2 linked regions of the Allosaccharopolyspora coralli genome follow. The protein of the gene in region 2 binds, or shares a complex with, the protein of the main gene of each other region. Links are inferred from orthologs where the notes say so. Each region holds a gene or a part of one and is shown on either strand. Other genes may lie near its edges.

The links.
Region 1: the proteins of pcrA (region 2) and uvrB are in contact, whole or in part, in a crystal structure (PDB 7EGT), measured with the Thermus thermophilus proteins. The link is inferred for Allosaccharopolyspora coralli from one-to-one orthologs. Residues at the interface, in WP_096412145.1 of Thermus thermophilus: His654, Arg656, Phe657, Gln666, Asp668, Glu669, Lys680, Arg681, Leu682, Ser683, Lys685, Tyr686, Ala687; in WP_096411307.1 of Thermus thermophilus: Glu23, Leu25, Arg26, Asp27, Gly28, Glu29, Arg30, Phe31, Arg55, Glu326, Asp327, Phe328, Glu379, Ser382, Gln383, His398, Gly400, Arg401.

The regions. Positions count from the first base shown.
Region 1 is NZ_CP045929.1:3,188,629-3,203,739, forward strand. Bases 12,077-15,074 are described here. They hold uvrB (excinuclease ABC subunit UvrB), read right to left. Parts: upstream 14,651-15,074; coding sequence 12,503-14,650; downstream 12,077-12,502. Other genes in these bases: GIY23_RS22675 (ABC transporter permease), read left to right, coding at 12,077-12,347; GIY23_RS15010 (DUF402 domain-containing protein), read left to right, coding at 14,725-15,074. In the rest of the region: GIY23_RS14945 (acyl-CoA dehydrogenase family protein), read left to right, coding at 1-26; GIY23_RS14950 (MaoC family dehydratase), read left to right, coding at 171-623; GIY23_RS14955 (alpha/beta hydrolase-fold protein), read right to left, coding at 841-1,779; GIY23_RS14960 (NADPH:quinone oxidoreductase family protein), read right to left, coding at 1,919-2,905; GIY23_RS14965 (TetR/AcrR family transcriptional regulator), read right to left, coding at 2,942-3,550; GIY23_RS14970 (SDR family oxidoreductase), read right to left, coding at 3,637-4,413; GIY23_RS14975 (SDR family oxidoreductase), read right to left, coding at 4,410-5,168; GIY23_RS14980 (DNA-binding protein), read left to right, coding at 5,404-5,988; GIY23_RS14985 (RES family NAD+ phosphorylase), read left to right, coding at 6,064-6,717; GIY23_RS14990 (TerC family protein), read right to left, coding at 6,838-7,812; GIY23_RS14995 (alpha/beta fold hydrolase), read left to right, coding at 8,254-11,049; more of GIY23_RS22675, read left to right, coding at 11,049-12,076; more of GIY23_RS15010, read left to right, coding at 15,075-15,111. UniProt on the Escherichia coli protein: The UvrABC repair system catalyzes the recognition and processing of DNA lesions. A damage recognition complex composed of 2 UvrA and 2 UvrB subunits scans DNA for abnormalities.
Region 2 is NZ_CP045929.1:4,226,526-4,241,683, forward strand. Bases 6,132-9,176 are described here. They hold pcrA (DNA helicase PcrA), read right to left. Parts: upstream 8,836-9,176; coding sequence 6,427-8,835; downstream 6,132-6,426. Other genes in these bases: GIY23_RS23145 (hypothetical protein), read left to right, coding at 6,132-6,186; GIY23_RS19725 (DedA family protein), read left to right, coding at 8,995-9,176. Outside these bases: sucD (succinate--CoA ligase subunit alpha), read right to left, coding at 1-849; sucC (ADP-forming succinate--CoA ligase subunit beta), read right to left, coding at 853-2,022; GIY23_RS19705 (hypothetical protein), read right to left, coding at 2,181-3,941; GIY23_RS19710 (M23 family metallopeptidase), read left to right, coding at 4,610-5,326; more of GIY23_RS23145, read left to right, coding at 5,845-6,131; more of GIY23_RS19725, read left to right, coding at 9,177-9,657; GIY23_RS19730 (chorismate mutase), read left to right, coding at 9,934-10,218; GIY23_RS19735 (MFS transporter), read right to left, coding at 10,311-11,621; GIY23_RS19740 (3-hydroxybutyrate dehydrogenase), read right to left, coding at 11,649-12,443; GIY23_RS19745 (hypothetical protein), read left to right, coding at 12,592-12,912; GIY23_RS19750 (PIG-L deacetylase family protein), read left to right, coding at 13,068-13,814; GIY23_RS19755 (hypothetical protein), read left to right, coding at 13,855-15,018. UniProt on the Escherichia coli protein: A helicase with DNA-dependent ATPase activity. Unwinds DNA duplexes with 3'-5' polarity. Translocates on single-stranded DNA with 3'-5' polarity. Initiates unwinding more efficiently from a nicked substrate than double-stranded DNA.

The sequences.
Region 1 (15,111 bases), 1.0 Mb from region 2 along the record:
GCCGCGAGCTGAAGAAGTACCGCTGAGAACTCCTGTCAGAAGCGTTGCTCGGTGGTCCGGGTAGTTCCCTACCTGATGTCGACGCTCCCGCGTGGCCAGCCACGAGGTGAGATTCCGCCGCACAACCACCAGAACAGATCAACCCGCACGCCGACACCAAGGAGCATTACATGCGCGTGTTCAGCAGTCCGGAGGAACTCCACGCCGCCAAGGGTGAGGAGCTCGGCAGCAGCGACTGGATGGAGATCACCCAGGATCAGGTCGACACCTTCGCCGACGCCACCCACGACCACCAGTGGATCCACGTCGACGCGGAGCGTGCGGCGCAGGGACCGTTCGGCGGCACCATCGCGCACGGTTTCCTGACGCTGAGTCTCGTCTCGGCGCTGAACTGGCAGATCTACCGGTTCGACGGCGTCACGATGGGCATCAACTACGGGCTGAACAAGGTGCGTTTCCCCAGCCCGGTCAAGGTCGGTTCCCGTGTCCGCGCGCACACCACCCTCGCCGACGTGGTGGACACCGGTGGTGGTGTGCAGCTCACCTTCGCGACCACCGTCGAGGCCGAAGGCGCCGACAAGCCCGCGTGCGTGGCCGAGGTGCTCACCCGGCTCATGTTCTGACATGACCTGGAGGGTGTGCGGGTTGGGCTGCGTGTGTGGTTGCAGTAGCGGAACCTCACCTCGCGGTTGACTGCGGGATCGTCGACATCGAGTAGCCACCTACGCCACGTCGACGCTGTCCTCGCCAGCCGCGAGGTGAGAACCCGCCGGTGGCCGCTCTGCGTACGGGCGGGAAGACTCCTCGCGGTGTGCCCAACCCTCCCTGCCGAGCGGGGGTTCAGCCCTCGACGGGCTTGTCGCGGCTGAGGAAGTGGACGGCCTCCAGGCCGGTCGCGTCGAATACCGAGCCGTCGTGTGCTCCCGGCAGGATCGTCACGACGGGCGTGTTCTCGTGCCCTGCGACGAGCTGCATGGTCCCGTCGAAGAAGTGGTCCTTGTCCCCGATCCACACCGCGACCGGGACGTCGCCGAGCTCGTCGAGACGCAGCAGCGGGTCGTGGCTGCGCCACACCTGCTCGGACGGGAAGGCCTGGCGGACCTCGACCTCTTTCCAGTCGGTCATCAGCGCCGGGGCGAGCAGGCCCACCGCCTCCAGCGGAATCCCGCGGCGGTTGCGTTCGATGGCGTAACAGGCAGCGCCGAACCCGCCGGTGGACAAGCCCACGCACGCGTACGGCAGGCCGGTTCCGGCCTCGCCGAGCCCGCGTTCCAGCAGCCACCGTGGGATCTCGTCCTGGATCATGCTCATGAGCTCGCCGTTGAGCGAGCCGTTGTTCCAGTAGGCGTTGTAGCCACCGTCGACGGAAACGAACCCGAACGCGGGAATCGTGCCCGCCTGGTACTCGCTTTCCATCGCGGCCAGCGTGCCGAACGGGGTCGCGGTCGGCACCGGCCCGTCACGACCGTGCAGCGAGAGCACCATCGGCAGGTTCTCGGTGTTGGTTACCCCGGACGGGTAAGTGACGGTCAGTCCGACGGAGGCTTGCCGGAACTCGGAGTACACCAACTCGGTGATCGTCGTCGGCGTGTTCTCCGGGGTGATCTGCGGCGCGGGTTCGGCAGGTGGCCAGATCTCGGGAGCGGGCAGGCGCAGCGGCGGCGTGGCCTGCGGCCCCGGTGCCGCGGCGGGCGCGGAACACCCGGCGGCGACGCCACCGGCGGCGAGCCCGGCCGCCCAGGCCAGGAACCGCCGACGTCCGACTGTTCGGTCTCGCACGTGCCTCTCGCTCTCGTGACCGGCTCGCACACTGCGGACGCGACCGCAGGGGCCGCGTCCCATCGCTCCCACGTTACCGGGCCACCCGAACTCACCGGGCACCGCGTGGTGGACGTGGCACGCGGTCGCCGCCGTGCGGCTACTGGCGAACCAGCGCGACCCGGCCGACGGTGTGCCCGTCACCGACCCGTTGGACGGCGTCCGCGAGGTTCTCCAGTGAGACCTTCTCGCTGATCAGCGGCCGGACGGCCCCTTCGGCGGCGAGGCGGCGCAGTTCGGTGTGTACCTGTACGACCGCCTGCGGGGCACGCTCGGTGTAGAGCCCCCAGTGCAGCCCGAGGATCGAGTAGTTCTTGATCAAGGCGTGGTTGAGCCCGGGCGTCGGGATGGTGCCTCCGGCGAAGCCGATCACGAGGATCCGTCCTTCGAAGGCGATGCACTTCGTCGAGCGCGTGTACGTCTCCCCGCCGACCGGGTCGTACACCACATCGGCACCCCGGCCGCCGGTGAGGTCCTTGACGACCGAGACGAAATCCTCCCGGTGCCGGTCCACGACCACGTCGGCGCCGAGTTCCCGTGCGATGGCGGCCTTGTCCGGCCCACCCACGACCGCGACGACCCGAGATCCGGCAGCCTTGCCCAGTTGCACCGCCGCGCTGCCCGTACCACCGGCGGCGGCGTGCACCAGCAGCGTCTCGCCTTCGCTGAGCCCGGCCCGGCGATGCAGCCCGAACCACGCGGTCTGGTATCCGATGTAGAGCGAGGCGCCCTCGGCGGGCGAGAGCGACTCGGGAGCGGGCAACGCTCGATCGGCCTGGATCACCGCGTACTCGCCGAAACCGCCGTGCGGCAGGGCCGCCCCACCGATCACGTGATCGCCGACCGAGACACCGGAGACCTCGCTGCCGAGTTCGACGACCTCGCCGCAGAGTTCGACGCCCGGCGTGAACGGCAGCTCGGGTGAGACCTGGTACTCGCCCCGGCACAGCAACACGTCGGGAAAGTTGACGGTGCTCGCCAGTACCCGGACGACGAGTTGGCCGGGTCCTGGCTCGGGGCGGTCGATCTCCACCAGGCGGAGTACGTCGCGGGGGGAACCGAGTTCGGTGAGCTGCCATGCGTACACGGTGACGACCTCCGGGGTCTCGTGTGGGTCGCGGGATCAGGAACGAGGGGACGGCGATCGGAGCGCGTCCAGCAGCAGATCGGCGAAGTGCTCGCCCACCTGCTCGGGAGTCCATTCCCCGTCCGGCCGGAACCAGCTGCCGAGATGGTGGACGGAGCCGAAGAAGTAGTCGACGACGAGGTCGGCGGGCTTGTCGTCGCGGAACACGCCCGCGCGCTGGCCTTCCTCGACGAGTTCACGGACACGTTCGTGGTAGCGCCGCCGCTGAGCCCGGACCTCGGCCTGGGTGTCCGGATGCAACATGTGCATCGAGCGGAAGAAGATGACCGTGTCGTCCAGGTTGTCCGCCGTGGTGACCACGACGTCGGCCGCGACAGCGTGCAGCCGCCGGTCGACGGGGTCGGTGCTGGCAACGGCCTGTTCCATGCGTGCTGTCTGCACGCGCAGCACTCGGGCGTAGATCTCGTGGAGCAGGTCGTCTTTGGAGTCGAAGTAGTGGTACATGGCGCCTTTGGTGACGCCGGCGGCATCGACGATGCGCTGGACGGAGGTCGCCTCGAAACCGTGGTCGGCGAACAGTGTCGTCGCCGCAGCCAGCAGGCGTTGCGGCACCGAGTCGGTGCCCGCGTTCGCTGCTCGTGCCATCGGTTCTCCCCGTCGTGTCCCAGGATTCGTCGTAGGTCACCGCCACCGCGGCGGTCGCAGAGGGCGTTTGGGGACTGAGGGACCTCTCAGCCCGCGTCGAGCATGCGTTGCAACTTGCGCATCGAGCCCTGCCACTTGTCCGGGTCGCCGGCACGGGCCGCGTAGTACCGGGCGACCTCTGGGTGCGGCAGGATGAGGAACCTGTCGTCCTGCAGGGCTTCCAGCACCGACTCGACCACCGTCTCGACCCCGACGGCACTGTCGGCGAGGATCTGCTGACCCTGTTTCCCGCAGCGTGCCAGCATGTCCGTGCGCACGCCCTGCGGGCACAGTGCCTGCACGGTGATGCCGCGGTCGGCGTAGGTGATCGCCAGCCACTCCGCGAAGGCGAGCGCGGCGTGTTTGGTGACCGAATACGGCGCCGACCCCAGCATGGTCAACAGTCCGGCTGCCGACACTGTGGACACGAACCGCCCTTGGCCGCGTTCGAGCCAATGCGGCAGAACCGCCCGTGCCGCGCGGACGTGCGCCATCACGTTGACGTCCCACGCGTGGTCCCAGGTCTCGTCGAGCGCTTCCGGACCGCCCGCGTGGTCCACTCCGGCATTTGCGCAGAACAGATCGATGCGCCCGTGCTCGGCGAGCGCGGTGTCGACCAGGTTGCCGACGTCCTGCGCGTCGGCGGCGTTGCCGGCGACCGCCTGCGCTCCGATCTCGGCACAGAGGCCGTGCAACGCCTCGGCGTCGAGGTCACCGGCAACGACGTGTGCGCCGCGCTCCGCGAAGGCACGGCTGAGTGCGGCGCCGATGCCGTGGGCAGCGCCGGTGACGAGCACGACCTTGCCGGTGAGTTCCACGGTCACACCCCGCCGGTCAGCGTGAGGCCGCCGTCGAGGACCAGGGTCTGCCCGGTCACCCAGCCGGCGTCGGCCTCCGAGAGCAGGAACGCGGCGGCTCCACTGATGTCGTCGGGCGCACCGAGCCGCTTCAACGGATACGAGGCGGCGACGTCCTCCTCCTTGCCTTCGTAGAGGGCCGTCGCGAACCGCGTCTTGACCACGGCAGGCGCCAGTGCGTTGACCCGGATGTCGGGGCCGAGTTCGAGGGCGAGCTGCTGGGTGATCGACAGGAGCATCGCCTTGGTGGCGCCGTAGAAGCCGATGTGCGGCGCGGGACGCTTACCCGCGACCGACGCGACGTTGAGGACGGTGCCGCCGTGCTCGGCCATCCACGCGCGATGGACCTGCTGCACCCACGACAGTGCGCCGAGTGCGTTGACCTCGAAGGTCTTGCGCGCCACACCGTGGTCGAGGTCCACGAGCGGGCCGTAGGCGGGGTTGATGCCGGTGTTGTTCACGAGCATGTCGACCCGGCCGAACGTGTCGAGGGTGCGCGCGACGGTGTCGGCCTGGTGATCGGGATCGTCGGCCTTGCCCGCGACGCCCAGCGCCCGGTCGGCGCCGCCCAGCGCCTCTACCGCCTCGTCGAGGGGCCCGTCCTTGCGCGCGGTGAGACACACCTGCGCTCCTTCGGAGACGAGGCGCTCGGCGATGCCGTACCCGATGCCCCGGCTCGATCCGGTCACGATCGCGACCTGCCCGTCGAAACGCTTGTCCATGTGGATGTGGTCCCTTCCCACGCGGTGCCGGACGGACCGGTCGACGCCCAAGACCGACCAGTCGGTACGTGCAGTCAACGCGGTTCGGGAGAGCGTCGTCAACCCCCCGCGCGGCGACCCGCCTCGGCACACGAGTCGGGGCGGCTGCAGGCACGAGCACGGTCGGTGACATGACCGACACTCATCCGGCGCACGAAAGCGCACGTTTCGCGCGCCGAGCCGCTAGACTGTGGGTATGACAGTCGCGTTGGAAACCGTGCTGGCCAGGGCGGGACTGCGGGTCACCGCCACCGAGTTCCTCAGCCTGGTCGAGGACGCGGCCAAGAAGCTCACCCCCGCCCAGCAGCAACCCTCGACCCAGTTCAGCAGCGCCGAGCGAGCCGCACTCGCCGACGTGGGCCTCGACCTGTCCCCCGTCGACGCGGACGAGCACGACGCCCGTGCGCGCACGGTGGCCGAACAGGCGGTCATGCGCGACACCGCCCTGTCGGTCAACCAGGCCGCCGCCCGGATCGGCGTCGACACCAGTCGCATCCGCCACCGCATCGGCTCCGGCAGACTCGTCGGATGGAAGGATCGCGGTGGCTGGCGGCTGCCCGCGTGGCAGTTCACCGATGCCGACGTGCTCCCCGGCCTGGACAGCGTGCTCCTGGCGGTGCCGATCGACCAGCCCGCTCTGGTGCTCGCCAAGTTCATGACCACTCCGCAGGACGACCTGCTACTCGGAGACCGCCCGGTGTCCCCGAGAGAGTGGCTGATGGCGGGCGGCAGCGCGGAACGGGTGGCGACCCAGGCCGCGATGCTCGGCACCCCCGCCTAGGAACGCTCGACACCCAGACCCCCGGCTGCCCCGGCCGGAGCGGAACCTTCCACGCACGGCAGACCAGGACATCCATTGGCACGGCTCCCCCAGCCGCCGGCCCCGGCGGCGCTGCAGGCGTTGCTCCGCCGGACCGAGGACGTGATCGCGGTTCCGGCGGGGACGCGGCTCGTCCGCGTGTTCACCACCGGTGGCAACCACCCGCAGCAGTGGGACAGCTTCCGTTACGCGGGTCCGCTGCCGCACGCACGGTTCGACCCGCACCTGCCCAATTCCCGGGGCGGCCCCTCGGTCACCAGGGAACACGGGGTGCTGTACTTCTCGCTGTCGGTGCGAACCTGCGTCGCCGAGGTCTTCCAAGCCACGTCCACCGTCGACCGGTCCTCACGGAGTCCGCACCTGGTGGTTTTCCGGCCGAGACGCACGCTGCGACTGCTCGACCTCTCCGGGCTCTGGCCCACCCGCGCGGGCGCGTCGCAGGCGATCAGCAGCGGGCCGAAGGAACGCACGCAAGCGTGGGCGCGCTCGATCCGTGCCGCACATCCCGAACTCGACGGCGTCTGGTACTGCTCGTCGATGGACGGCGGAGACCCGTCACTGTGCCTCTGGGATCCGCCTTCGGCCGACGCGATGCCCGAAGCACCGGACGTGCTGCTGCCGCTCGACCACCCCGGCCTGGACGTGCCGCTCGGCAGGGTCTGCGAGGAACTCAGCTACACGCTGCTCTGAGCCGGCACGTGTGCGCCCGTAGGGCACGCCTCATACGTGACCAGCCGGGGAAGGGTGAGGGGTTCCTGCGAGCACGAAGCCCCGGAACCACTCGGGCCCCGGGGCCGTGTCGGCCGAAAGTCAGCCCTGGTCGGTTCCGGACTCGACCTGCTGCGCGTCGCGCTTGGACTTCTGCAGACTCAGATAGGTCGTGATCGCCAGGGTGAGCACGATGAAGCCCAGCGACATCCAGTTATTGATCTCCAGCCACTCGGGCACGAGGTGGTACTCGTGGAACGCGTGGATGATCAGCTTGACACCGATGAACCCGAGGATGACGGCGAGACCGGTCGAGAGGTAGACGAGCTTGTTCACCAGGCCGCCGAGCAGGAAGTACAACTGTCGAAGCCCCATCAGGGCGAAGGCGTTCGCAGCGAAGACCAGGAACGGATCCTGAGTGATCCCGAAGATCGCCGGGATCGAGTCGACCGCGAACAACAGGTCGGCGCTGCCGATCGCGACGATGACCACGAACATCGGGGTGAGGTAGCGCTTGCCGTCGATCTTCACGCTGCTCTTGGCGCCGTGGTAGTCGTCGGTGACCGGGAACAGCTTGCGCACCCACCGTACGACCGCGTTCTCCGGATCGTCGTCCTCGTCGTCCTTGTTGCGCACCATCGACAACGCGGTCCAGATCAGGAACGCACCGAAGATGAAGAAGATCCACACGAAGCGGGCGATGAGGGCGGCGCCCACGGCGATGAAGATGCCGCGCATGACGAGCGCGAGCACGATGCCGATGAGCAGCACGCGGTGCTGGTGGATCGCCGGTACCGCGAAGCCCGACATGATCACCATGAAGATGAACAGGTTGTCGACGCTCAGGGAGTACTCGGTGATGTAGCCGGTGAAGTACTCGATCGCGAAGTGCCCGTCACCGAAGAACCAGACCCCGAGGCCGAACGCGATCGCGCAGCCGATGTAGAAGACCACCCACTTGGCGGCCTCCGAGGTCGACACCTCGTGGGGTTTGCGATCGACGATCACCAGGTCGATCAGCAGCAGGACAGCGAGTCCCGCCAGCGTGGCCGCCCAGACCCACCAGGACACGTTCAACGTGTCGGTCTGTGCCTGGGCGAGTGCCGTGCTCTGCAACGGCACCGTCGTCGGGGCACCCATCGTTCACCTCCGGTTCAGGGCGTGCGCCGGGACCGGAGGTCTCCTCCACCGGTCCGACCGGCCGGCGACACCGGGGGCGAACCCGGTCCGACCAGGCACGATCCGTGATGACGATGCCGCCGCATGGGAGTACTCCCCTCCACAGCCTCGGCGATTGTTCCTGATCGACCGGAACGATCTCCACTCGAGGTGATGAGCCGCACGATCCCGCGGCCCGGAAGGTCACGCGGTGCGTATCACGTCCGGTTGCTCTTTGATTTCTGATTCATAGCGTCTGCCCCGCGGGGCCGACCCCGGTCGTCCCCGTCGCCTACTGTCGGAGCCGTGCCTGCACGCCGCCCCCGACGCAGCATAGGCTTCCTCCTGGTCGCCTTGCTGATGGTGGGTTTCGTACTCGCCGGAGCCATGCTGTGGCCGCGCGAGGACGAGGCCGCCCCGACTCCCCCGCCCCCACGCCACGCGCTGATCGACGTCGTCGACGGCCCGTCACGCGGGGAACGCGTTCAGATCGACGCGACGCTCTACTCCCCCGTCGAGACACCCGCGCCCGCCGTGCTGCTGACACACGGGTTCGGCGGCGACAAGAACAGCCTCGCCGATCAGGCCCGCGAGCTGGCGGCTCGCGGGTTCACCGTGCTCACGTATTCCGCACGGGGGTTCGGCCGGAGCACCGGCAAGATCGCACTCAACGCCCCGGAGTACGAGGTCACCGACGCCCGCCAGATCGTCGACTGGCTCGCTCGGCAGCCGGAGGTCCGGCGCGACGGGGACAACGACCCCCGCATCGGCGTCGGCGGCGCCTCCTACGGGGGCGCATTGAGCCTGTTGCTCGCGGGTTCCGACCCCCGCGTCGACGCCGTCGCCGGAATGACCACGTACAACGATCTCGGCCAAGCATTGCTGCCGAACGCCGCGTCCTCCCGCCCGATCCCCGCGCGCACACCCGCACACGGCTCGTTCGGCCCGAACGGCGTGTTCAAGCAGTCGTGGGCGGGACTGCTGTTCGCGGCAGGCGCACACGGCAACGGTGCGTCGCCACCCGGAAACGGCCCACGTCAAGGCGCAGGTGCCGGCCCTTCCACGGCGCAGCCACCCACCCCCCGGCCGCCCCGACCCGACACCCAGACCTCCACCTGCGGGCAGTTCACCGAGGCGGTCTGTGCCGCCTACGTCGAGATCGCCCAAAACGGCGCGCCGGGACCGAGGGCCCAGGCGCTGCTCGACAGGGTCTCCCCCCAGCGCGTCGCGGACCGGATCACTGCCCCCACGCTGCTCGTCCAAGGCACCCGCGACACGCTGTTCGGACTCGACCAGGCCGACGCGAACGCCCGTCAGATCGCCGCGTCGGGAACCAAGACGAAGGTCGTCTGGTTCTCCGGCGGCCACGACGGAGCGGCACCGGGACCGCAGGTGCGGCACCGCATCGGCGACTGGTTCGCGTTCCACCTCGGCGGCGTGCCCCCGGTACCGGACCCGGGGACCAGCTTCGAGTACGAAGTCAACGGACCGCCTCGCCGCAACAGCGACGGCTCGGTGCGCACCGTCACCGCACCCACGTACCCGGGAATCGGCGGGGCGGAACGCTCCGCACGCTTCACCCTGCCGCTGTCCGGCGATCTCGCGCGCGTGGTGAACCCGCCCGGCGGAAGCCCGGCGGCGACGAGCTCGCTGCCCGGTGTCGGCGCCGGAGAGGACTCCCCCGAACAGCTCGGCCGCGCGCTGGCCATGGAGGTGCCGGGGCAGGTCGCCACCTTCCGCACCGAACCCCTGACCAGCCAACTCGTCGTCTCCGGCGCGCCGCAGACCCGGCTGGCGATCTCGGCGGTGCCGGGCGAACCGAATACCGGTCAGGCGGTGCTGTTCGCGAAGCTCTACGACGTCGCCCCCGACGGAACCAAGACGCTCACCGGTAACAACGTCGCCCCGATCCGGGTGACCGGCATCCCTCAGGACGGCACCCCCGTCGAGGTCAACGTCGCGCTGCCCGGGGTGGTGCAGTCCGTCGAGGCCGGGCACCGCCTCGAACTCGCGGTCTCGACCACCGACCAGGCGTTCGCCACCCCGGAGGAAGCCGCGGTGCATCGCGTCGGCCTCGCCGGGCCGAACGCGGTGTCCGTGCCTGCCGTGCGCGGGGCGACCGCGGCCACCCACACTGTTCCGCTCGTTCCGCTCGCCGTGATCGGCGGGCTCCTCCTGCTCCTGCTGCTCGTGGGGGCCCTCGGCCGACTGTTGGCTCGGTGGCCCGCTCGGGGTGACAAAGCCCTGGCGGGGACGCCGCTGGCACTGTCCGACGTCTCCAAGTGGTATGGCCGCCGGGCTGCGGCGGTCAACGACATGTCGCTGCGGGTCGAACGCGGCCAGGTGGTCGGCCTGCTCGGACCGAACGGTGCGGGGAAGTCGACGACGCTGCGGATGCTGCTCGGGCTGGTCCGGCCGACCTCCGGCGAGATCCGCATGTTCGGCCACAAGGTGCGTCCGGGTGCGCCGGTGCTCTCGCGGGTCGGCGCGCTCGTGGAAGGGCCGGGGTTCTTGCCTCACCTCTCCGGCGTCGACAACCTACGCTCCTACTGGGCCGCGACCGGTCGTCCACTGCTGCAGGCGCGCATCGACGAAGCACTCGACATCGCCGAGCTCGGTCCGGCCGCTCGTCGCCCCGTCCGCACCTACAGTCAGGGCATGCGGCAGCGGCTCGCGATCGCCCAGGCGATGCTCGGGCTGCCCGAGCTGCTCGTGCTGGACGAGCCGACGAACGGGCTGGACCCGGCGCAGATCCATCAGATGCGGGAGCTGCTCCGCCGCTACGCCGCCACCGGCCGCACCGTCGTCGTCTCCAGCCACCTGCTCAGCGAGATCGAGAAAATCTGTACGCACGTCGTCGTCATGCACGAGGGCCGGCTGGTCACGGCGGGCAGTGTCGAGGACGTCGTCACCGTCGACGGCGGGGCGACGTTCCGGGTCGACGAGCCGGAACGCGCTGCCGATACGCTCCGCAGCATCGAAGGGCTCGGCACCGTCGAGACCGACGGCAACCTGGTGCACGCCGACCTCGCCGGGCACACTCCTGCGGTCGCGGTCAACGCACTCGTCGCCACGGGGATCGCGGTGAACCAGGTCGGACCCCGGCACCGGCTGGAGGACGCGTTCCTGCAGCTGGTCGGAGAGGAGCAGCGCTGATGTCCCACCACGACCGGGCACCCGAGCGCGAGCAGCCGTCCGGCGTGGGTGAACACGAGGACGCGCCGGAGAGCGAGGCCACCCGGGACATCGCCGGATTCGAGGCCGTCGAGGACGACGCGCTGCTCGCCCGGTACGCGTACGAGGACGAACTCCTCCTCAACGACCGCGCCGAGGACGAGCCGTTACCGGCCGGGGACGAGATCTTGCCGCCCGGGGACGACGACGCTGCCACGGCCGGAGGCGGCGACTCGGCGCGCGACCGCGACACGTACGACGAGACGGACGAGCCCCGGGACGGCGAGGAGGCGCTGCTCGCCCGGTACGCGCACGACGACGAACTCCTCCTCGACGACGGCGTGGACGACGAGGCGACGCCGGGCCACGAAACGTTGCCGGTTGAGCGTGCCGAGGACGACGTGGCGCCCGCCGTCCCGACGAGGGTCCACGTCGCGCACCAGCCGAACGGCAGCGTCGAGGGCTACCGGGCGACGAACACGCTGCCGTGGGGCGTGGAGATGCAGCGGCAACTCCGGCGGCGGCGAACCGGGATCACCTTGACGTTCCTGGCGTTGCTGCCCGTCCTGGTGTGGGCAGCGTTCGCGCTCGGTGGCAACGACGACGACGGAAGCCGTTTGGTCGACTTCGCGACGTCGAGCGGACTGAACTTCGCGACGTTCACCCTGTTCGCGTCGGCGAACTTCCTGCTCGTCGTGGTGGTCGCGCTGTTCTTCGGCGACACCGTCGCCAGCGAGGCGTCCTGGTCGAGCCTGCGCTACCTGCTCGCCGCGCCCATCCCGCGCGCGCGGCTGCTACGCCAGAAAGCACTGGTGGCCGCCTCACTGAGCGGTATCGGACTGCTCTTGCTCGCGCTGGTCGCACTCGGCATCGGTATCGTCGTCCACGGCGGCGGCCAACTGGTCAGTCCGGGCGGTCAGGCACTCGACCTGCTGCCGGGCGTGGTGAGTTTCGCCGGAGCGGTGCTCTACGTCGCGGTGAACCTGACGTGGGTCGCCGGGCTCGCCACGTGGCTCGGTGTCGCCACGGACGCGCCGCTCGGTGCGGTCGGCGGAGCGGTCGTGGTCTCGATCGTGTCGACCATTCTCGACCAGATCACCGCACTCGGAGCGCTGCGCTCCTTCCTGCCGACGCACTACGCGACGGCGTGGCGGGACCTGCTCAGCGACGAGGTCGACTGGGCGAACATGATCAACGGGACCGCTACGAGCCTCGCCTACGCCACCGCGTTCGGCGTCCTCGCCGTCCTGCACTTCTCGCGCAGGGACGTCACCAGCTGACAAGGGAGCGAACGGCACTCTCGCCCCACGAGACGAGGCGAAAGTGCCGTTCGCTCCATCACACACAGCGAAGCAGCGCCGCGCGGTAAAGGTACGAACGGCACTTTCGCCCCACGAGACGAGGCGAAAGTGCCGTTCGCCTCGTTTCGTGGGGGCTACTCGATTCCTGCCGCGTCCATGCCGCGGAGTTCCTTCTTGAGATCGTGGATCTCGTCGCGGAGCCGCGCGGCCAGCTCGAACTGCAGGTCCCGCGCTGCGTTCATCATCTGGTCGTTGAGCTGCTGAATCAGGTCGGCGAGTTCCGCACGCGGCATGGACTTGGTGTCCCGGTCCTCCAGGACGCCGGAAGTGGCCACCGCCTCCCCCGTCGGCTTCTTGCCGCGAGAGGCGTTGCGCCCGGAGCCACCGACCTCGACGTTGTCCTCCGCCTCGTCGTAGACACGGTCGAGGATGTCGGCGATCTTCTTGCGCAGCGGCTGCGGGTCGATGCCGTGCTCGGTGTTGTAGGCGATCTGCTTGGCGCGACGGCGGTTCGTCTCGTCGATCGCCCGCCGCATCGAGTCGGTGACGGTGTCGGCGTACATGTGCACCTGACCCGAGACGTTGCGGGCCGCGCGACCGATCGTCTGGACCAGCGAGGTCTCCGACCGCAGGAAGCCCTCCTTGTCCGCGTCGAGAATGGAGACCAGCGAGACCTCGGGCAGATCGAGCCCCTCCCGGAGCAGGTTGATCCCCACCAGGACGTCGAACTCGCCCAGCCGTAACTGCCGCAGCAGCTCGACTCGCCGCAGCGTGTCGACCTCCGAGTGCAGGTAGCGCACCCGGACACCCAGTTCGAGGAAGTAGTCGGTGAGGTCCTCGGCCATCTTCTTCGTCAGCGTGGTCACCAGGACCCGCTCGTCGCGTTCGGCACGCTCCCGGATCTCGTGCACCAGGTCGTCGATCTGGCCCTCGGTCGGCTTCACCACGACTTCGGGGTCGACCAGTCCGGTCGGGCGGATCACCTGCTCCACGAACTCGCCGCCGGCGCGCCCCATCTCGTACGGGCCCGGCGTCGCCGACAAATACACCGTCTGACCGATCCGGTCGGCGAACTCCTCCCAGGTCAACGGCCGGTTGTCCACCGCGCTCGGCAGCCGGAACCCGTGCTCGACGAGGGTTCGCTTACGGGACATGTCGCCTTCGAACATGCCGCCTACCTGCGGGACGGTCACGTGCGACTCGTCGATGATGAGCAGGAAGTCGTCCGGGAAGTAGTCGAGCAGGGTGGCCGGCGCCGACCCGGCAGGCCGCCCGTCGATGTGCCGCGAGTAGTTCTCGATGCCCGAACAGAACCCGACCTGGCGCATCATCTCGATGTCGTACTGGGTGCGCATCCGTAGCCGCTGCGCCTCCAGTAGCTTGTTCTGCTTCTCCAGCTCACCGAGGCGCTCCTCGAGTTCGGCCTCGATGTCGTGAATCGCCTTCTCCATCCGCTCCGGGCCGGCGACGTAGTGCGTGGCCGGGAAGATGCGCAGGTCGTCGACCTCGCGCACGATCTCGCCGGTCAACGGGTGCAGGTAGTACAGCCGTTCGACCTCGTCGCCGAAGAACTCGATCCGCACCGCCAGCTCCTCGTAGGCGGGGATCACCTCGACGGTGTCCCCGCGCACCCGGAACGTGCCCCTGGCGAACGCGATGTCGTTGCGGGTGTACTGCACGTCCACCAACGTCCGCAGCAACAGGTCGCGGTCGATCTCGCCGCCGACCTCCAGCTGGATCGAGCGGTCCAGGTACGACTGGGGCGTGCCCAGACCGTAGATGCACGACACCGACGAGACGACGACGCAGTCCCGGCGGCTGAGCAGGTTCGACGTGGCCGAGTGCCGCAGCCGCTCGACGTCCTCGTTGATCGACGAGTCCTTCTCGATGTAGGTGTCGGTCTGCGGGACGTAGGCCTCGGGCTGGTAGTAGTCGTAGTAGCTGACGAAGTACTCGACGGCGTTGTCCGGGAAGAACCCGCGCATCTCGTTGGCGATCTGGGCGGCCAGCGTCTTGTTCGGCTCCAGCACCAGCGTGGGGCGCTGAACCTGCTCGATCAGCCACGCGGTCGTCGCCGATTTGCCGGTACCGGTCGCGCCGAGCAGCACCACGTTCGTCTCGCCCGCGTCGATGCGCCGCTTCAGGTCGGCGATCGCCTCCGGCTGGTCGCCTGCGGGCTGGTAGTCGCTGACGACCTCGAAGCGACCGCCCTTGCGCGGGATGTCGGTGACGGGGCGGAACTCCGATTGGGCCAGCACGGGGTACTCAGTCGCGAATGCCACGTCCCCGATGTTACGAGCTGCCACCGACACGGTGGGCTCTTCCCAGGGTGGCGCTCGCGACCTACGGTGTGCCCGTGACCACTCAGCGCGAGATCGCCGACCAGCTGGGCCTGCCGATCCATCCGCCGAAGGTCGAGGTCTTCGACCTCACGGACAGCACCAACACCGATCCGAAGTCCCGTGTGCGCACGGTCGACGAGTACCGGGTCGAGCCGTTCGGTCTGTACATGGCCAGGTCGATGGAGGGGCACGCCACACTGCGCTACGTGCGCTCGTGGCTGCTGCCCGCGCTCGACCTCCGTGTCTCGATCTTCGACTGGAACCCCGGGCACGGTCACGACCAGGACTTCTACCTCGACATCGCGGAGGTCGAGCCGGGGGCGCAACGCTGGCACACCCGGGATCTCTACCTCGACATCTCCGTCGGGACCGGTCGTTTCGCCCGCGTGCTCGACGTGGAC
Region 2 (15,158 bases):
CTCGCTCGGCGTCTTGCCGACCTTGACCCCTGCGGCCTCCAGCGCCTCCTTCTTCGCCTGGGCGGTGCCCGACGAGCCGGAGACGATGGCACCGGCGTGGCCCATCGTCTTGCCCTCGGGGGCGGTGAAGCCCGCGACGTAGCCCACGACCGGCTTGCTGACGTTGGCCTTGACGTACTCGGCGGCCCGCTCCTCGGCGTCGCCGCCGATCTCGCCGATCATCACGATCGCCTCGGTGTCCGGGTCGTTCTCGAACGCCTCGAGCGCGTCGATGTGCGTGGTGCCGATGACCGGGTCACCGCCGATACCGACGCAGGTCGAGAAGCCGACGTCACGCAGCTCGTACATCATCTGGTAGGTCAACGTGCCCGACTTCGACACGAGGCCGATCTTGCCGGACTCGGTGATGTCGGCCGGGATGATGCCCGCGTTGGACTTGCCGGGCGAGATCACACCGGGGCAGTTCGGCCCGACGATGCGAGTCTTGTTCCCGGTCGCCTGCGCGTGGGCCCAGAAGTAGGCCGAGTCGTGCACCGGGATGCCCTCGGTGATGACCACGGCGAGCCCGATCTCGGCGTCGATCGCCTCGATCACGGCGTCCTTGGCGAACTTCGGCGGGACGAACAGCACCGAGACGTCGGCGCCGGTCTTTTCCATGGCCTCCTTGACGGTGCCGAAGACCGGGAGCTCCTTGCCCTCGATCTCGACCGTCTGGCCCGCCTTGCGCGCGTTGACACCGCCGACGATGTCGGTGCCGGACTTGAGCATCCGCGCGGTGTGCTTGGTCCCCTCAGAGCCGGTGATGCCCTGAACGATGACCTTGCTGTTCTCGTTGAGGAAAATGGCCATCGTTCACGCCCCCGCAGCCGCGAGCTCGGCGGCCTTGTCGGCCGCACCGTCCATCGTGTCCACCAGCGTGACCAGCGGGTGGTTGGCCTCGGCGAGGATCTGCCGCCCCTCGGCCACGTTGTTGCCGTCCAGTCGGACGACCAGCGGCTTGGTCGCCTCGTCACCGAGGATCTTCAGCGCCTGCACGATGCCGTTGGCCACGGCGTCGCAGGCGGTGATGCCACCGAAGACGTTGACGAACACCGACTTGACGTCGTCGTCGCCCAGAATGACGTCCAGACCGGCCGCCATCACCTCGGCCGAGGCGCCACCGCCGATGTCGAGGAAGTTGGCGGGCTTGACGTTCTTGTGCGCCTCGCCCGCGTAGGCCACCACGTCGAGCGTCGACATGACCAGACCGGCACCGTTACCGATGATGCCGACCTGCCCGTCGAGCTTGACGTAGTTGAGGTCCTTCTCCTTGGCCTTGGCTTCCAGCGGGTCCTCGGCCTGGGCGTCGACCAGCTCGGCCTGCTTCGGCTGCCGGAACGCGGCGTTCTCGTCCAGCGTGACCTTGCCGTCGAGCGCGATGATCGTGCCCTGGGGGTCCTTCACCAGCGGGTTGATCTCGACGAGGGTGGCGTCCTCGGCGACGAAGGTGTCCCAGAGCTGGACGATGACGTCGACGCACTGGTCGGCGACCTCGGCCGGGAACTTCGCGGCCTCGACGATCTCGCGCGCCTTGGCCGCGTCGATGCCCTTGATCGGGTCGATGGCGATCCTGGCGAGCGCCTCGGGCTTGGTCGCGGCGACTTCCTCGATCTCCATACCGCCCTCGACCGAGGCCATGGCCAGGAAGTTCCGGTTGGCGCGGTCGAGCAGGATGGAGAAGTAGTACTCCTCCGCGATGTCGGATGCGCTGGTGACCAGCACCTTGCGCACCTCGTGGCCCTTGATGTCGAGACCGAGGATGGCCTCGGCCTTGGTCTGGGCCTCGTCGGGGTTCTCGGCGAGCTTCACGCCACCGGCCTTGCCGCGGCCCCCGGTCTTGACCTGGGCCTTGACGACGACGGGGCCACCGAGTTCGGTAGCAGCTGCCTTCGCCCCTGCGGGGTCGTCAGCCACGGAGCCGGGCAGCGTCGGCACGCCGTGGGAAGCGAAGATTTCCTTCGCCTGGTACTCGTACAGGTCCACTCGAGTCTCCTGCGACGTCAGTGTCGGACGTGGTGACGATATCGACCTGCGACGACGCTTGGGCCGGCGCCTCTGGTGTCGTCCCTCACCCAGTGTCGGCGGTCACGCGCCGCGCGCCACCCAGTCGTGGCTTTTCGGGCAATTCCGGCGCCAGCGGGCTACTCCGTCGATTCAGGAGACCTCGCGGCGAAGAACGCGCCGACCACCAGCACCCCGGCGCAGGCGAGCCCGCACCAGAGGCCGAGCCCGGCGGACGAGGCCTCCGCACGGCCTGCGGTGAGCGGCAGTTCGAGCACCCGCACGGCCACGACGAGCACTGCCCCGCTCAGCAGCGCAGCTGCACGGGAGGGACGGCACACCGTGGCGAGAGCCACCGCGGCCAGGACCGCCACGAGCCCCAGGAGCAGCCCCCACGAGGTCGTCCCGACGTCGTGGAACAGCCCCGGCGGAGAGTAGTCGGGCGCCGTGAGCACCGGGAACGCGAACGCGAGGACGGCCAGCACTGCGGCGGGAACCGCCACGAGCAGCATCTCCGTACGCACCCGCACCTCGGTGAGGTCGACGTCGTCGCGCTCGACGCCACCGGCGAGCGCACCGAGCACCGCCGCGGTGGCCGCGAACACCAGCGCCGCGACGGCGGCCCATGCGCCTGCGCCCATTCGGGCACCGTCGACGGAGAGGGCAGCGAACACGGTGTCCAGGGAGGCAGCAGCCGCGAGCGGCACGACGGCGGTCCCGACCACCAGTGCCGGTCGCAACCACAGCGCTGCTCTCGGCATCGCCACACCCGCTGCGAGCAGCGCGAGCACCACACCCGCAGGCAGCAACGGACGAGCGGGATACGAGGACGGGGCGTCCGCGGAATCAGGCAGGGTGATCTGCGGCAACAGCGCGGCGGCGACCGCGAGAACCCCAGCGAGCATCCCGGCCGCCGCGGCGAGCCGGAGCAGTCGCGCCAACGCGGGCAACCGCACCTCGGTCTCGTCCGAGCTCGCCGTACCCGTCCATCGAGCCAGTGCGGCGAGCGTGAGCGCGGCGAGCACTCCGAGCAGCGGTCCCCAGCTGAAGCGCACGTCCGACATGAACGTCACGGCCAGCAATGGGGCCAGCGACACGGGCAGGACACCGAGTCCGAGCCCGAGCAGACCGCCCCGCACGACGTCGGGATCCGCGGCCGTGGCGGCGAATCCACCCGCCACGGGCACGGCGACCGCCATCAGGAAGCTTCCGACGAGGACCGCTGTCGGGGCGGTCACGTCCAGCGCGGACCGGGGCAGCAGGTAGGGATTGTCGGACTCGAACGGCATCAGGGTCAGCCCCACCGCGGCGACGACGGCCGCGAGCAGCACTACGGCGAGCAGGCCTTGTCGGTGCGTCACGGTGCCGTCCGACGAAGCGCGGGACTCGGCGGTACGGACGATCCAGCGCAGCACGAGCACGCCGGCAGTCGCCGACGCCACGTGTGCCGCCAGCAGCATCCACGTTCCCGCCGACGGCTCCAGCGGCTCGAGAGTGGACGTGAGCAGGAGTTCCGGCCGGGCGGCGCGGCCGGCGTCGACGAGAAGCTGGGTGTCCAGGACGAACCGTCCGGGCGCGAGCACGGCCGGTCCGAGCAGGACGGCGGCAGCGGTGGCACGCCGCCCACCGCGCTCGAACCACCAGGCCAGCACGGGGGCGATCGCCGCGAGCAGCAACAGCACCGGCCACGACAGGAAGGCGGGCGCCGCGACGGGCGAGACGACCCCGACCAACGGAGCGAGTCCGATCAGCACGGCGCCGAGGCCCGCGAGCCCGAGCGCGGCGCGGAACGACCCGGCCCCACTCTCGGCCGAGGGTGCAGGACCCGGCGGCATCGCTTGCGCAGTCGCCGTCGGAGCCGGAGGCCTCGTGGGACGCGGGGTTTCGGGGCTGGCACTCACCGCGCCGACGCTAGCAACCGGGAGATCAGGCCCACGGCCACCGGTCGGCCGGAGATCCGCGGCGCGCAACATCACAGCGGTCACGCTGTTGCGACGGTCACAGTGTGCGACCGCACGAGGCTTCACACGAGAGCGGACAGCGAACGCGACCCGGCTCCACGGCCACCCGAATGGCCCAGCCGCGCAGCCGCCGACACACCAGAGGGGATATGTGACACAGAACACATTCGCTCGTTTTGGTGTCCCCCTGTCCGGATCGCACCGCCGAACCTCACCCGAATGGAGCGACAACCCGACCCACGTCTCCGCTGGCAGTGCCCCTCGGTGACTCCCGGGATCGCCCGATGCTCACCCTCCGCACGCACTCCCCACAGCGGTTGACGATCACGGATTGTCGACACTCTGTCACTGATCGGGATTTGCCCCTAGGGGATCTCCCTCGTTACTGTCCCCCAGTCCGTTGTCACGGTCAGATCACGAATGCCGGTTCCCCGACCGGCCCCGGAAACCCCGTCCGGCCCCGCGTGATCGGACTCCCCCGAAACGGAAGGGCGACAGTGTCTCGACTCCGCTCCCCGGGCGGCAAGCACCCCACAACCGCACGCGATCCGCACGGCGAACAACGCCACGAGCGCGGCCAGCACCGCGTCTCCGCACCCTCGACGGTCATGCGCGGCCGCATCGTCGTCGCAGCGGTCGCCGCCGGAGCGTTCGCCGCCGCAGGCCAGTCCATGGCCGCCGGCGAGACCGACTCCGGCTACGACGACTACACCCCGCTCGCCTCCGGTCAGGACGCCGCCGCGTCCTTCGGCGCCGTGGCCAGCTCGGGCACCGGCGGCCCGGCACCGGCACCCGAGGTGCTGCCCGTGGCGCAGCCGGCCAACGGCGACGCGGAGATGGAGAAGCTCAACAAGAGCACGCGCATCGCCGAGGAGCGCGCCGAAGCCGCCGCCGCCGAAGCGGCCCGTATCGCCGCCGAGGAAGAAGCCAAGCGACCCAAGATCGTCTCCCCGGCCGAGGGCACGTTCACCTCCGGGTTCGGCGGCCGCTGGGGCAGCACCCACTACGGCCTCGACATCGCCAACTCCATCGGCACACCGATTAACTCGGTCATGGACGGCGAGATCATCGAGGCGGGCAGCGCCAGCGGCTTCGGCCAGTGGGTCCGCGTCCAGCACGACGACGGCACGATCACCGTCTATGGCCACGTCGACACGATCACCGTCGACGAGGGCGACACCGTGGAAGCGGGCGAGCAGATCGCCACCATGGGCAACAAGGGTTTCTCCACCGGTCCGCACCTGCACTTCGAGGTCTGGAACGCCAGCGGCAAGAAGATCAACCCGAAGCCCTGGTTGGACGAGCGCGGCATCTCCCTCAGCTGAGGCGCCGCCACACCGCCGTCGCCTCTCGACCCTGTGTAGCGTCGTGGTCCACGGACCGCGAGGTCCACAGGGTCGGGGGTCGCGATGGAACAGAAGGTGTCCCTGTCGGGTGCGCCGGAGACCATGCTCGGCACCCTGTACCTGCGCGCGAAAGCGGGCACGCTGGCGAATCCGGTGCTCGTTGACCGGCACGCGGCAGCTGCCGTCGAACGCCTCGACTACGACTTCGGTCGGCTCCGGCTCGACAACCGGGACCCCAACACGGTCGCGATCCGCGCCGTGTCGATCGACCGTCGAGTCCGCGACCTCGTCGCCGCGCGCCCCGACCGCACCGTGCTGCACCTCGGCTGCGGCCTGGACACCCGCGTGTTCCGTCTCGACCCGCCGCCGACCGTCGCAGGCTCTTCGGGCAGCAGCGTCCGCACCACCACACGGTCCCGACCTCGGTCACCGATCCGAAGCTGCTGGAACGGATCCCGGACGACAAGCCCGCACTGGTCGTCGCGGAGGGGCTCACGATGTACCTCACCGAGCAGGACGGACTGCGACTCCTGCGACGCATCGTCGAGCACTTCCCGTCCGGTGACCTGCTCTTCGACGCCTTCAGCCGACTCAACGTCCGGCTGTCGAACCGGCTCAACCCGATCGTCACCCGCTCCGGCAGCTCACTGCGCTGGGGCATCGACGACCCACACCAGCTCGAACGCCTCGTTCGGGGACTCGCACTCGTCGAGGAGTGGCCGTACACGTCCGCACCCGAACTCGCGCGCTACTCCAGGCCGACCCGAACCGCGCTGACGGTGCTCGACACGTTCCGCACCACCCGCAGACTCGGCAGGCTCCTGCACTACCGATTCTGAGCGGAGAAGTTGCCGCTCAGAGAGCATCTGGGAACTGGCTTTTGTGCCCGTAGGGCACGCCTCATACGTGCTCAGCCTCGACAGGGTGAGGGGCTCCGGCGTTCGGAGTTCGTGCCTCGCAAGGCAGGGGTTCTCGCCGCGTACGCGTGGTACTCACGAGGACCCCACCGCCGCGAGGCACGAACTGGGGCGGCGGTACCGGACCACCCACCCCAGTTCCCACATGCGTTCTCTGGGGTTTCAGAGCTTGGTGAGCGGGACGCTGCCGATGAGCATCAGACGCACCGTGCCCGCGGCGCCGAAGTCGATGGTCGCGGTCGCACGCGGCCCCTCGCCCTCGGCCGAGACCACGGTGCCCATGCCGTACTTGTCGTGCGTGACCCGGTCACCCGCTTCGAGCTTGATCGCGACCGTGTCCTTCCAGCCCTTCGCCGGGGTGCTGCGCATGCCGCTCTCCGCCACCCGCGCCTGAGCCGAGTCGGAGCCACCCCGGTCGAAGCCACCGCCCCGGCCGCCCCAGGTGCTGCGGACCTGCGGCGCCGACCGCTCCGGCTCCACCCGGCGCCAGTCGAGCAACTCGTCCGGAATCTCGGTGAGGAACCGCGAGGCCGGGTTCGTCATCGGCTGTCCCCACGCCGAGCGCATCAACGCCCGCGACAAGTAGAGCCGCTGCCGGGCACGCGTGATGCCGACGTAGGCGAGGCGGCGTTCCTCCGCGAGCTCCACCGGATCACCGAGGGCGCGCATGTGCGGGAAGATCCCGTCCTCCCAGCCGGTGGAGAACACCACCGGGAATTCGAGCCCCTTCGCGGTGTGCAGCGTCATGAGCGTGACGACACCGTCGCCGGACTCCGGCAGCGAGTCGGCGTCGGCGACCAGCGACACCCGTTCCAGGAAGGCCGACAACGAGTCGTCGGCAGGCAGGCCGTCCCGGTCCTCGTCGGAGACCGGCACCTCCCCACCTTCGCTGGTCTCGGTCGCACGGCTCGACTCCGGCGAGCGGGTTTCGGTGAACTCCCGTGCCACGGTCACGAGTTCGGTCAGATTCTCGACCCTCGTCGCGTCCTGCGGATCGTCGCTGGCCTCGAGCTCACCCCGGTAACCAGTGCGTTCCAGGATCGTCTCCAAGACCTCGGCCACGTCGTACTCGGCGGCCACGTCGTTGAGCTCGTCGAGCAGCTCCACGAACGAGCCGATCAGTCGCTGGGCACGCGTGTTCAGCTGGGTGACCTCGCCCTTGGCCGCCCGGCGCAACGCGGTGTGGAACGAGACGCGCTCCTGCTCGGCGTGCGCGGCGACCACGGCCTCCGCACGGTCGCCGATCCCGCGTTTGGGCACGTTGAGGATCCGGCGCAGGCTCACCGTGTCGTCCGGGTTGTCGAGAACCCGCAGGTAGGCCAGGGCGTCGCGCACCTCGCGGCGCTCGTAGAACCGGACGCCGCCGACGACCCGGTACGGCAGACCGAGCCGGATGAAGACCTCTTCGAACACACGCGACTGATTGTTCGTCCGGTAGAACACGGCGATGTCGTTGAACGTCGCCTCGCCGTCGTCGACGAGGCGGTCGATCTCTCCCGCGACGAACGCGGCCTCGTCGTGCTCGTTGTCCGCGACGTACCCGACGATCGACGCGCCGTCGCCGGAATCGCTCCACAGCCGCTTCTCGCGACGGTTCGGATTACGCCGGATCACCGCGTTGGCCGCCGAGAGAATCGTCTGCGTGGAGCGGTAGTTCTGCTCCAGCACGATCGAGGTGGCCTGCGGGTAGTCGCGCTCGAACTCCTCGATGTTGCGGATCGTCGCGCCACGGAACGCGTAGATCGACTGATCCGCGTCGCCGACCACGCACAGCTCGGCGGGCTCGACGCCCGATTCCGTGGTCCGGGTTCCGACGAGCTCGCGCACCAAGGCGTACTGGGCGTGGTTGGTGTCCTGGTACTCGTCGACGAGGACGTGCCGGAATCGGCGACGGTAGTACTCGGCCACGTCCGGGTGCTGCTGCAGGAGCTCGACCGTGCGCATGATCAGGTCGTCGAAGTCCAGCGCGTTCGACTCGCGGAGTCGCCGCTGATAGGCCGCGTAGACCTGGGCGACCTTGCGTTCCATGTCGTTGCCCGCCCGCTCGGCGGCGTCCTCGGGCGTGAGCAGTTCGTTCTTGAGGTTCGAGACGTGGATCGCGAGCGTGCGCGCCGGATAGCGCTTCGAGTCGAGCTCGTGATCACGGGCGATGATCGTGATGAGCCTGCGCGAATCGTCGGCGTCGTAGATGGAGAAGTTCGACGACAACCCCACGGTCTTGGCTTCGCGGCGCATCACCCGCACGCACATCGAATGGAACGTCGAGACCCACATGGCCTTCGCGCGCCGCCCCACCAGGGCCGCCACCCGTTCCTTCATCTCGGCGGCGGCCTTGTTGGTGAAGGTGATCGCCATGATCTGGCCGGGGTGGGCGTCGCGCTCGGCGAGCTGGTAGGCGATGCGATGGGTGAGCACCTTCGTCTTGCCCGACCCGGCCCCCGCGACGACGAGCAACGGAGCCCCGGTGTGCGTCACGGCCTCCCGCTGCTGCGGGTTGAGCCCGGCGAGCAGGGACTCCGAGTCGTGGGAGGGCCGATCGTCGCGCTGGGGGAGGTCGAACAGGGTGCTCATCGCTGCACAACGTTACCCGCCGGGGCCGACATCGTTCCCGCGCACGGCCGGGGCGTCGGCAGGCCACGAATCCGGGGCGAGTTCCGGGATCTCCCCGACTCGCAGGCGCCCTCCGCCGCCCACACTGGTCGGCGGTGAACAACGACTGGGGGTGTCGGAATGACCGTGATCGAGCAACTCGACGCGCTCGTTCTCGATCTTCTGGACAGTGCGTCGGCGATCGGCCCGACGGCCTGTCTGGTGGTGCTGTTCGTGGTGCTCTCGCTCGAGGCGTCGCTGTTCGTCGGACTGTTCGTCTCCGGCGAGATCGCGTTGCTGGTGTCGGTGGGCGCGTTGGGCGAGCGATGGGCGGTGCCGATGCTGCTCGTCGCGGTGCTCGCGAACACGGTCGGACAGGCGGGCGGCTACGGGATCGGCCGTGGCGTCGGCCCGTCGCTGCAGCGCAGCTGGGCGGGACGCAAGATCAGTGCGAGTTCGTGGGACACCGCGCACGAAGTGCTCCGCGGCCGGGGCGCGCGTGCGTTGCTGACCACGCGGTTCATCGCCTTCGTGCACGCCGTGGTCCCGGCGGTGGCCGGCATGCTCCGAGTGCCGTTCGCGCGGTTCATGGTGATGGCGGTGGCCGGCGCGACCGCCTGGGCGACAGTGCACACGAGCCTGGCGCTCGCGTTGGGGCAGGCCGCACGCGCGATCGGGTATAGCTGGACGGCGGTGGTCGTCACAGTCGTGGCCGCAGCCGTCTCCGGAACCGTGCTGTACCGCTCGGTGCGCCGGGTCGACCGAGAGAAGTCCGCTGAACAGCCGGAACCCGCCCGCCCCTGAAAGGGCATTGGAGAACTGGCATGTGTGCCCGTAGGCACGGTCTCAGCTGCCCAGGTCCGCACTGCGGGACACACCGTCCGGCTGTTGGCGAGGCGAATTCGGGCTGTGGCACACTGGACGACGTGCTGACGCAGACCTTCGAGTTTTTCTACGGGCCCGGACTCCGGCGCCCGTGGTCTGCATGAGCTGACACGACTACCCCGCCCCGGAGTTGCGACCCCGGGGCGTTGTCGTTCTCGGGTCACGGCAGGGGCCGACCCATCGGAGGCACTCCAGATGAACACGACGGTGGACGGCGACCAGGACCGGTCCGAGCCCGAAGGCTCGATCGGTGGCCTGCGCGAGGAGATCGACTACCTCGACGCCGAGATCCTGCGTCTGGTGCAACGTCGCGCCGAGGTCTCTCGGCAGGTCGGCGAGGCCCGGATGGCCTCGGGCGGCCCGCGCATCGTCTACAACCGCGAGATGGACGTCCTCGCCCGCTACCGTGCGCTGGGCCCCGAAGGCCGTGAGCTCGCGATGATCCTCCTGCGCCTCGGCCGCGGCCACCTCGGCCGCTGACCGCCGGGGTGGCAAATTCGCGCGAATTTGCCACCCCTCCATCCACAGGGGGTGGGAGTTGTCCCCACTGGGTCGGGTGGAATCCGGGCGAGTCACTCGTGGGCGGCCATGTCGCGGTCGCGGGTTTCGGGAGCGAGGACCACGGCGACGATCGTGACCACCGAACACAACGCTACGTAGATCGCGATCGGCAGCGGTGAGCCGAACGCGGCGAGCAGCGCGGTGGCGATCAGCGGCGCCACCGATCCCGCGACGACGGACGCGAGCTGATAGCCCACGGACGCACCGGAGTAGCGGACGCGGGTGCCGAACAGCTCGGAGAAGAACGCCGCCTGCGGCCCGTACATCGCACCGTGGAAGATCAACCCGACCGAGGTCGCCAGGGTGATGAGCCCGAACGACTCCGTGTCCAGCAAGCCGAAGAACACGAACGCCCACAGTCCGGTGCCGATCGCGCCGATCAGATACACCGGGCGCCTGCCCACGCGGTCGGAGAGCGTTGCCCACAACGGGATGCTCGCGAAGTGCACCACCGCCGCGATCAGTGACGCGTTCAGTGCCAGCGACCTCGGCATCTCCAGGTAGGTGGCCACGTAGGTGAGCACGAACGACGTGACCATGTAGTACACGACGTTCTCGACGAACCGGGCTCCCATCGCGGTGAGGACCTCGCCGCGATAGTGCTTCAGGACCTCCAGCAGCGGCGGCGTGCGCCCGCCCTGCTCGTCGATCTTGCGTTGCGCCTCGAGGAACAGTGGGGACTCGGCGACCGCGAGCCGCACCCACAGGCCGACGAGGACGAGCACCCCGGAGAGCAGGAACGCCACACGCCAGCCCCAGGCCAGAAACGCCTCTTCCGACTGCACCGCGGCGAGGACGGCGAGCACGGCCGTGCCGCACAGGTTGCCCAGCGGAACGCCCGCCTGCGGCCAGGACGCCCAGAATCCGCGGTTCTTCGCCGAGCCGTGTTCGGAGACGATGAGCACCGCACCGCCCCACTCGCCACCCACGGCGAAGCCCTGCACGAGGCGCAGGAACGTGAGGATCAACGGCGCGGCGAGGCCGACGGAGGAGTACGTCGGGAGGAACCCGATGAGAAACGTCGCCCCGCCCATCATGACCAGGCTGATGACCAGCAGCTTCTTGCGGCCGAGCTTGTCGCCGTAGTGGCCGAAGACGATGCCGCCGAGCGGGCGGGCGAAGAAGCCGACGGCGTAGGTGACGAACGCGAGCATGGTGCCGACCAGCGGGTCCGCCGCCGGGAAGAACAACGTCGGGAACACCAGCGCGGCCGCCGAGCCGTACAGGAAGAAGTCGTACCACTCGATGGTGGTTCCGACGAGGCTCGCGGAGACGACGCGGAGTCTGCTGGATCTCTTGGCGGTGGGGTCTGCTGCGGTCATGTCGCTCCTCGGTGACGTGCCGGTCGGTCAGTGCGCGGTCCAGCCGCCGTCCATCGGCAGCGAGGTTCCGGTGATCGAAGCGCTGCCCGGGCCGCACAGCCAGATGGCGAGTTCGGCGACCTCCTCCGGTTCGACGAGACGTTTGACCGGCGTCCGTTCGAGCAGCACGTCCTCGATGACCTGTTCCTCCGGGACACGGTGCAACCGGGCCTGCTCGGCTACCTGCGTTTCCACCAGCGGGGTGCGTACGAAGCCGGGGTTGACGCAGTTCGAGGTCACGCCGTGGCGCGCGGCCTCGACGGCGACGGTCTTGGACAGTCCCTCGAGCGCGTGTTTCGCGGCGACGTAGGCGCCCTTGTAGGGCGACGCGCGCAGCCCGTGCGCGGAGGAGACGTTGACGATGCGTCCCCATCCCTGTTCGTACATGCCCGGCAGCGCACTGCGGATGATGCGGAACGGAGCCTGCACCATCAGGTCGAACATCATCGAGAACGTGTCGGTCGGGAACCGGTGCACGGGAGCGACGTGCTGCACCCCGGCGTTGTTGACGACGATGTCGACGTCGGTGCCGAGCTCCCCGGCGGCGTCGAGGTCGCAGAGGTCGACGACCCTGGGGGTGCCGCCGATCTCGGCCGCGAGCGACTCGATGGAGTCGGCGACCTTGTCGACGAGCACCACGTGGGCACCCGCGTTCGCGAGTCCCCGCGCGATGGCGTCGCCGATGCCGCTGCCCGCTCCGGTGACGAGTGCGCGCCTGCCCCGCAGGTCACCTCCACCGGCGAGCCCGGTCGAGGCGCGGTCGACGCCAGGTCGATCTTCCATAGGCATCGAAACTAGAGGTGATGCGGATCTCAATCCATACCCGGACCGCAACCATTTCCCTGCCCCGTGGTTCGCGCCCCGGTCGGCGAACCGAAATCGGGGACATCCCGCATACCCCTACCGCCCCGAATCAGGGCAGACTGGACACATGTTGGGTGGAGTTGTGGATCTGATCGCGTTGGTCGTCACGCTGGTCGCGTTGCTGGCCGCTCTCGGGCACGGCGGGTATCTGGCGTTGTTGCAGTCCTCGGCCAAGCAGCGTCCGGGCGGGCAGCCCGCGGTGGAGTTCGCGAAGAAGCGGGCCCCGATCGCGGGAGGCGCGCTCGCGGTCGCGTTGCTGGCGTTGCTCATCCAGACAGGGGGTGTGCCCGCCGACATCTTCGCGATGCTGCTCGGCGGTGGTGCGGGAGCCACTTCGGTCGCGGCGCTGCAGACGACGCAGAAGCGCTTTCGCACGGGCGAGTACTGACCGACCCGGGACAGGACGACCTCGACCGGGCCGCGCCGATCGAGTGACCTCATGATCATTCGATCCGGCGGGCGCCCGGTCGCGCGCCATGACGTCACGTGACTGAGCGACCCCGGAGAGCCACTTCGTTCGAGCGACAACTACCCTGCACGGTCATGCGGACCTCACCGAAGATCGCCTCCGATGTACGGCAGGTACTCGTGGTGACCGCACATCCCGACGACGTCGACTTCGGCACTGCAGGGACCGTCGCGTCCTGGCGAACGGCAGGCGTCGGCGTCACCTACTGCGTGTGCAGCTCCGGCGAGGCCGGGGCGACCGACGGGCTGGGCGGTCACCAGCTCACCCTCGACGAGATGCGCACGCTGCGTGAGAACGAACAGCGGTCGGCGGCCCGTGCCGTCGGCGTCGACGACGTGCGCTTCCTCGGTCACCCCGACGGCAGGCTCGTCGCCGACCTCACGCTGCGCCGCGACATCACGCGTGTCATCCGCGCTGTGCGGCCCGACCGGGTCGTCGCACACTCCCCCGAGATCAACTGGGGACGGTTACACGTGTCGCACCCCGATCACCGGGCGGTCGGCGAGGCGACCGTCGCGGCCGTGTACCCGGACTCGCGCACTCCCCTGGCCCACCCCGAACTGGTCGAGGACGGCCTGCAGCCATGGACCGTGCACGAACTGTGGCTGACAGAAGCACCCGATGAGCGGATCAACCACGCCGTCGACGTCACCGATCATTACGAGGCGAAGCTCGCGGCGCTGCACGCACACCACTCGCAGACCGCGCACCTCGACGGCCTGGGGTCGATGATCCGTGAGCACCTGCGCAGCAATGCCGAGCAGCACGGCCTGTCCTCCGACCGGTTGGCGGAGGCGTTCCAGGTCGTGAGCACGGCCTAGGTTCCCCTGCACCGCCGAGGGCGGCAGAAAGTCGAGACCGATGTACCCCGGAAGGACGAGCTGGTCCGGACAGATCGAAAGCCCGCCGGGCCGCGACGATCGAGCCGCACCGCAGCGCGCCCGGCCGGAGGCACCCCGTGCGCAAGCAGGCCGTCCGGAAGCACGCCGGGCGGCCTCCACCGCGCTACCCCGCGCGATGCCACCGGAGGTGCCGCGCCAGCCGACCTCACAGGACGTGCCCCGTACGGCGGGCCGCCACCTCCCTCGCACGGTGCCGGATGACGCGCACCGCACCGATTCGCGCGCCGTGTCCGATCACGGGCACCGCATGGTCGGCCCCGTGGTGCTCGGCAGCCGACAGGAGGACCGCGCGACGGATCCGCTCTCGGACACGGATGCCTACGGTGGGCTGCACAAGTTCGACCTGGGCATGGTGCCTGCGTCGGTGACCCCACCGCCGACCTGGCGGCGAGCAGCGTGGTTCTCGATCGGGTCGGCGGCCGCCGCATTCAGCGGTCTGGTCCTCGCCACGTTCGCCCTCGTCGACACGACCCACGTGCGGAGTCTGGACTTTCCGGGCTTCCCGCGTGGCGGGGAGTTCCCGCCGTTCCCTGGAACCGGGTACACGTCCGAGGAGCAACAGGAAGCTCTGCCCTGGGCGCCGAGTTCGACGACGAGTCCGTCGGAACCGGTACGCCTGTCCCCCGGCCCGAGCTCCGCAGGAGCGCCCGACTTTCCGGGAGCACCGGGAGAGCCGAACGCACCCGGGACGCCGGAGACCCCTGGGGCACCGGAATCCACCCGCCCCGACACCGGTGGTCCCACGACGGGCCCGAGCGAGCCCGGGGAGCCGACGGCACCTCCGTCGTCCACGTCCCCGACGACGGAATCGTCCCTGCTGCTGTTCAGCAGCCAGGCGATGCGCGAAGCCTCGGCCGAATACTTCTCGGCGATCAGTGAACTCGACCTGCCTCGGGCCTACGAGATGACGGGCGGCGACCTGCGCGACGAGGGCTACGACTCGTTCGCCGCCCGGTACGCCGACGCGATGGCGATCGAGGTGCGGGCCGTCGAGTACCGCTCGACGAGTACGGTCACCACCTTGCGGATCACCCGCGAGGACGGCTCGGAAGTGACTCAGCGCCGCGAACTCCGCTTCACCAGGGAAAGTGACCCGAAGGTCCGCTCCGACGAGGAAGCGTGATGACCGGCCGTAGGGTGCGCCGCCGTTCGGGCGGTCGCCGCGCCAAACGAGACCGCCCGTTCAGGTGAACTCTTCCGGTTTGGGTGTCTTTCACGGCTCTCGCGGACTTGGGTGATCGGTGCCCACCCACGATCACGCAC